2 regions of the Devosia lacusdianchii genome follow, and region 1 is predicted to be linked to the other one. Evidence: predicted binding sites of a transcription regulator. Region 1 holds the regulator's gene; the other holds the start of a gene.
What was found. The regulator LexA, encoded in region 1, represses DNA repair genes until DNA is damaged. The targets are predictions, from matches to a motif close to TGTTCNNNNTGTGTTCNG.
Positions count from the first base shown of each region.

Region 1 (3,375 bases):
TGGACTGCTTGGCCAGGCCGGGCAATGACGATCCACAAATGGATCGCTCAGTCCAGCGCCTTAGGCCGGTCCGACATCCTACCACCTAGCGAAGCCGGGCATTGGTCACCGGGGTGGGCTGAGATGTTCGTGCACGATCTTCCAGCCGTCCGGCCGCTTCGCCAAAACCGAGGTTCCGCGACCTGAGCCGGCTTCGCGCTTGCCATTGACGGTGGCCTGCCAATGAAAGGTGTATGCAACTGGCTGCACCGTCGCCTGCCGCGATCCAGCGTAGCGCCTCGATTCGATAGATTTCTTCGGTCAGAACAGCCCAAGTTGCCTCGAAGGCCGCCCGGATCGCCGCCAGGCCGCTATGGGAGCCGTCGCTAAACCAGAACACTGCATCATCAGCGATTAGCGGCGCGACATCACCGAAATCGTGATGGTTGATCCGCTCGGCATATTCGGCCATCACCGCCGCCGCTTCCGCAGCAATATGCTCTGGGTTGGAGGCCCCATCGCTCAAAGCCCGGCCTCCTGAACTCAGTCGCCGGCAAGGCGCGTGTTCACCGTAGTCCAGCGGCCGCTGGGGTCGCATTGCAGCAGCAGGCTGTCGTTGTTGCGTATGCCAACCACGGCACCGATCGAGGAAAACTTGTCCTCGAGCACGCAACCGACCACTGGGGTATCGGGCTCGCCCGCTTCCCAGCCGGTTCCGGCGCGGCAGACGGCGACACCGCCGCCTGCATTGATACCGACGCCCGCCGTGAAGGCCACGTCGCCGACCCAGCAGCGAGTCTCGCGTGCGGACACTTCCTGCGCAAGCGACGGGCCGCCCTGCGCTGCAACCAGCATCAGGGCCAGAAGCAGCGCGGCGCGCATCAGTACTTCCTCAACAGGCCAACAAGGCGTCCCTGAACCTTGACGCGATCAGGCGGGAAAATGCGTGTTTCGTAAGCCGGGTTGGCGGCTTCGAGAGCGATGGTATTTCCCTTGCGACGCAAGCGCTTGAGGGTCGCTTCTTCATCATCCACGAGAGCAACGATGATCTCGCCTGTGCTGGCGGCATCCTGCTTCTTGATCAGCACGGTATCGCCATCGAAAATGCCGGCCTCGATCATCGAGTCACCGCGCACTTCGAGTGCATAATGTTCGCCGGCGCCGAGCATTTCGGGCGGCACCATGATGGTGTGGGAATGGGTCTGAATCGCCTCGATCGGCGTGCCGGCCGCGATCCGTCCCATAACAGGAATGGAAATTGGTCGCGCATAGTCCTCGCCAGAGGATACGCGCGCGGGAGGCGACGCCACCTTGCCCAGATTGCCTTCGATAACCGATGGCTCGAAGCGCGCCTTGCGGCCGCCGAGCGAGGGGTTCATCGAATCGGGGAGCTTGACCACCTCCAGTGCGCGGGCCCGATTGGGCAGGCGGCGGATGAAGCCGCGTTCTTCGAGCGCGGTGATCAGCCGATGGATGCCAGACTTGGACGCCAGATCGAGCGCATCCTTCATCTCATCGAACGATGGCGGGATGCCGCTTTCCTTCATCCTCTCGTGGATGAACATCAGCAGCTCGTGTTGTTTGCGCGTCAGCATTGGCCCCTCGGAAACAGAATCGGAACATAGGCAGAACGACTATACGTGTTCCAGTTATGTTCTGCAATATGCTGATATGCTCATCAGTCTTGCGGGCGCCAAGACAATCAGAACGCGTCGATGGCGAGCGCTTCGACAATCGTTCCTGCGTCTTGCCCCGGATCGAATTCAGGTTGGACAATCAGCATTTCTGCCTGGGCCAAAGACGAAGTATGGCCGCTGTCGGTCTGCGATATCGGGAAAAGCTCTGGTCCGGTCGGCGTATGGATGAGCTGTGCGCGCATGAAGTGGCGGCGCGCTGTATTGGCTGGCGTCGGGCCGGCCAGCGGAAGATACCATTTGCTGAGGCCCGTATATCCAACCCAGCGGCGCAGGGCGGGTTTAATGAAGACGATGGCCGTGACCATGGCCGACACGGGATTGCCTGGTAGGCCGAAGATCAGTGTCTTGCCGCGGGTGCCGAACATCAGCGGCTTGCCGGGGCGCATGTTGATCTTCCAGAAGTCGAGGGTTACGCCGAGTTCGACGAGGATCTCCTGGACGATGTCATGATCGCCGACGCTGGCGCCGCCAGTCGTGATCAGGATGTCGGGCTCGGCTGCGAAGATGGTCTCCAGCGTTTGCCGGAGGGCGGCGCGATCGTCGCGGGCTATGCCGTAGTCGGTGACTGTTTCGGCATAAGGATGGAGCAAGGGGCGGAGGCCGAAGCTATTAGAGGCGACGATCTGGTCGGGGCCCAGCGCGGTGCCGGGCAAAACCAGTTCGTCGCCGGTGGCCAGCAGGGCAATGGCCGGGCGCCGAGCTACGACAAGGCTATCGGCATTGGCGGCAGCGGCCACGGCCAGTTGCACCGGTGCCAGGCGGACGCCGGGATCGATGAGTTGGTCCCCGGTGGCGAAGTCGTTGCCGAGCGGGCGGACACTGTGGCCCTGGCGCGGGCGGGTGTTGAAGCGGACCATGCCGCCCTCGGCCTCGGCTTCTTCCTGCATGATCACCGTATCAGCGCCCGGAGGGACTGGGGCGCCGGTGAAGATGCGGACAGTCTGACCGGCCTCTATCGATCCGCCATAAGCAGCGCCGGCTTGCGAGGTTCCGACCATGGTGAGGCGGTGGCCGTCGACAATGTCCGCTGCGCGGACGGCGTAGCCGTCCATGGCGCTGGCATTGAAAGGCGGCTGATCGTGCCGCGCAACCACCGGTTCCAGCAGAACCCGCCCCGCGGCGTCCGCCAGGCGGACGCTCTTACCCACGGGGGCGGGGACCCGCTTGAGGATGGCCGCAATGGCGTCGTCGACGGGGAGCAGGCTCATGGCCGGGTGAAGTCACCGGATTTGCCGCCGGATTTTTCCATGAGGCAGATGTCTGATATGACCATGGCCCGGTCGATGGCCTTGGCCATGTCGTAAAGGGTGAGCGCTGCTGTCGAGGCGGCAACGAGCGCTTCCATTTCGACGCCCGTCTGGCCGGTGGTTTCCGCCGTCGCGCGGACCTGGATGGCGTCGGCGCCATCAGCCTCAATGTCGACGCTGACCTTGGTCAGCGGGATGGGGTGGCAGAGCGGGATCAGGTCGCTGGTCTTTTTGGCGGCCATGATGCCGGCGATGCGGGCAACGGCAAGCGCGTCACCCTTCTTGAGAGCGCCGCCCATGATCGCCGTTACCGTTTCAGGCTGGGCGATGATCCGCGCCTGGGCCACCGCGCGGCGCTTGGTGCTCGCCTTGTCGCCGATGTCGACGATATGCGCTTCGCCCTTGGCGTTGAGATGGGTCAGGCCTGCGGCCATCAGCGGACCGCCTGCGGT
Region 1 is NZ_CP092483.1:2,202,426-2,205,800, reverse strand. Features, by position in the region: gene MF606_RS21745 (nuclear transport factor 2 family protein) at 86-505, opposite strand; gene MF606_RS10740 (hypothetical protein) at 523-861, opposite strand; gene lexA (transcriptional repressor LexA) at 861-1,574, opposite strand; gene MF606_RS10730 (molybdopterin molybdotransferase MoeA) at 1,682-2,884, opposite strand; gene moaC (cyclic pyranopterin monophosphate synthase MoaC) at 2,881-3,357, opposite strand; gene trpC (indole-3-glycerol phosphate synthase TrpC) at 3,357-3,375, opposite strand, start outside.

Region 2 (3,375 bases), 1.3 Mb from region 1:
TCGGCCAACGGCGCCGGTCTTGCCACCATCGGCATCCGCACTTCGTTGGTCGACGCCGACATGCGCGCCGCCGGCGCCGTTCTTTCGGCCGACAGCTACGATGATCCAGCACTCCTGGTCTTCATCCACGCCACCGTCAGCGAGCCAGAATTCTCCCAGTAGACCTCATCCTGAGCTTGTCGAAGAACGAGGTCGTGGCACCAAGGCCTCCACGCGCTTGACCTCGTGGTCCGACAAGAGGTCTCAGCCCTCGCCTAGAACAGACTCATCTGCCGGTCTTCCAGCTTAGGTGCGATGAACAGGTCGTTGCGCAGCCCCGGTAGCCTGGTGTCGAGGCCATAGCGCTCGCGCGCCTTGTCGAAGCGCTGGCGGAGCAGGGTGGCATAAGGGCCTTCCCCGGTCATTCGGACGCCCCAGCGCGCGTCATAATCCTTGCCGCCCCGCGTATCGCGCACCAGCGACAGCACATGGCGCACCCGGTCCGGGAAATGCCGCAGCAGCCATTCGCGGAACACGTCGCGCACCTCGCCCGGCAGCCGCAGCAGGATCATCGAGGCGCTGACCGCCCCCTGCGCCTTGGCGGCGTCGAGAATGCGTTCGAGTTCCATATCGTTGATCGCGGGGATCATCGGCGAGGCAAATACCGCCACCGGCACACCGGCCTCACTCAACAGCCTGATGGCCTCCAGCCTCCGCGCCGGCGACGATGCGCGCGGTTCCATCTTGCGGCTGAGCTTATGGTCCATCGAGGTCATCGACAGCGCCACCTTGACCAGGCCCAGCTTAGCCAGCTCGGTAAGCAGATCAAGGTCGCGAATGATCAGCGCCGATTTGGTGGTGATCATCACTGGATGCCGGGTTTCCAGCATCACCTCGAGAATGCCGCGCGTCAGCTTGTGCTTGCGTTCGGCCGGCTGGTACGGGTCGGTATTGGTGCCCATGGCAATGGGCTTGACCTTGTAGCCCCTGGCCCCGATCTCCGCCCGCAGGGCCTCGATCGCATTGACCTTCACATAGATATCGCGCTCGAACTCCACGCCAGCCGAATGTCCGAGAAAGGCATGGGTCGGTCGCGCGAAGCAATATGAGCACCCGTGCTCGCAGCCGCGATAGGCATTGATCGAGCGCTCAAAGCCGATGTCTGGGCTGTCATTGGTGGTGATGATGGTCTTGGCGCGTTCGATATGCTCGATCGTCTCGAAGATCGGCAGCGACTCGACAGTCGACCAGCCGTCCTCAAAGCCCTCGCGCGTCTGCTTTTCGAACCGGCCGCTGCGATTGGACTGCGCTCCGCGACCGCGAATGCGATCAGGATCCAGCAGCTCGCGCCGCGCCAGATCGGCGTCGCGACTGCGGCTGAGTTTTTCCAGAGCTTCGAAAGACGGGGCCTGGTAGAGGGCCATCATTGTTCTCCTGCCGCGCATCAACAGTCGAATCGTGACGACTGAACGCATGAGAACATGTAGCAGTTCAATGAGAACAAAACAAGAACTGCACTCCAATGCCTGGACGGCATATGGGTATGCCCAGCCGCGGGCGGAAGGGCAAAAAGGTTGATTTTGCAATCCCCGATTGCATTTTCGTGGGTAGACCGCGGTTGCTCCCGGGACTAAACCACCGATCCTTCCGCCAAAGCGCATGTCCCGCACATTGGTTAAGCGGAAAATTTAGTATTGACCCGTTTGGTCACCGTCATTACTAAAGTACATACCTAACTATATCGCTGCTGACACAGGCTGTCGCAGAAATTTTTCAGAGTGGTCGTCGAAATCAAGCGACGCTGCTCGTCGTCTTGGCGACAACGCAATTTCCGGGTCCTAGGGGAATACCATGACTGACACCACTTACGACGCCATTCCGGCCAGCCCGCCGCTCGACGCCGATACGGCTTCGCGCAACAAGCTGGTCATCGCCCTGCTGCTGGTCTCCACCTTCGTGGTGTTTCTCAACGAAACCATCATGAGCGTCGCCATCCCGCATCTGATGAAGGATCTGGGGGTGACGGCCAGTGCCGCGCAGTGGCTGACCACCGCCTTCCTGCTGACCATGGCGGTGGTGATCCCGATCACCGGCTTCCTGCTGCAGCGCATCAACACGCGGCCTATCTTCGTGCTGGCCATGTCGATCTTCACCATCGGCACGGCCATCTGTGCCGTGGCGCCCGGCCTCGAACTGCTGGTCTTCGGCCGCGTGATTCAGGCCACCGGTACGGCCATCATGATGCCGCTGCTGATGACCACCGTGATGACGCTGGTGCCACCTGAGGGCCGCGGCAAGACCATGGGCAATATCTCCATTGTCATGTCGATGGCGCCTGCCATTGGCCCGACCATTGGCGGCTTCATCCTGGCTCACTTTGACTGGCGATTCATGTTCATCCTGGTGCTGCCGATCGCCGTCGGCGCCCTGGCACTGGGCTACCGCAAGATGCTCAACGTCTCGACGCCCCGCTACGCGCCGCTCGACGTGCTTTCAGTCATCCTGTCGGCCCTCGCCTTTGGTGGCCTGGTCTATGGCCTGTCCAGCTTTGGTGAAGGCGCGTCGCACGCTGGCGAAGCACCGATGATTCCGGCTTGGGTGCCGATCGTGGTTGGCGTCGTTGCCATGGCTATCTTCATCGCCCGTCAGCTGGTGCTCCAGCGTCAGGATAAGGCTCTGCTCGACCTGCGGACCTTCGAGTCCGGCACCTACCGCGCCGCGATCATCCTCATGGCGGTCGCCATGATGGCTCTGTTGGGCACGGTTATCCTGCTGCCGATCTATCTGCAGAACGTGCTGAAGCTCGACACCCTCCAGACCGGTCTGCTGATGCTGCCTGGTGGCCTCATCATGGGCCTCATGGGTCCGGTGGTCGGCCGGCTCTATGATCGTCTCGGCCCAACGCTGCTGCTCGTCCCCGGTACCATGCTGGTGGCTGGCGTGATGTGGGCGTTGACGCTGGTCGGTCAGGATACCCAGGTCTGGGCGATCCTTGTGGGTCATATCGCGATGAGCGTCGGCCTGGCTCTGGTGTTCACCCCCGTGTTCACCGCCTCGATGGGCTCGGTGCGTATGGAACTTTACTCCCATGCCAGCGCCACCCTGGGTTCTGTTCAGCAGGTGGCGGGTGCGGCGGGTATTGCTCTCTTCGTGGCCATCATGACTATCCAGACGGCCAACCTCACCACCGAGGGCCTGGACCAGATCGCGGCCCTCTCGGGCGGTATCCGCCTGGCATTCTTCGTGGGCGCGATCATCTCGCTCTTCGCAGTGGTTGCGGCCTTCTTCGTCCGCAAGCCCGAAGGTGGCCCTGGCATGAGCCACGGCGGCCACTAAACGATCAAATAGACAAAACCAACGGCGCCGGATCACCTCCGGCGCCGTTTTCCTTTGAGG
Region 2 is NZ_CP092483.1:924,366-927,740, forward strand. Features, by position in the region: gene MF606_RS04540 (HAD family hydrolase) at 1-162, shown strand, start outside; gene MF606_RS04545 (PA0069 family radical SAM protein) at 255-1,403, opposite strand; gene MF606_RS04550 (MDR family MFS transporter) at 1,831-3,315, shown strand.
Region 2: a site for LexA is predicted at 1,476-1,493, ahead of MF606_RS04545 (PA0069 family radical SAM protein). Genes of this name have one in related genera too.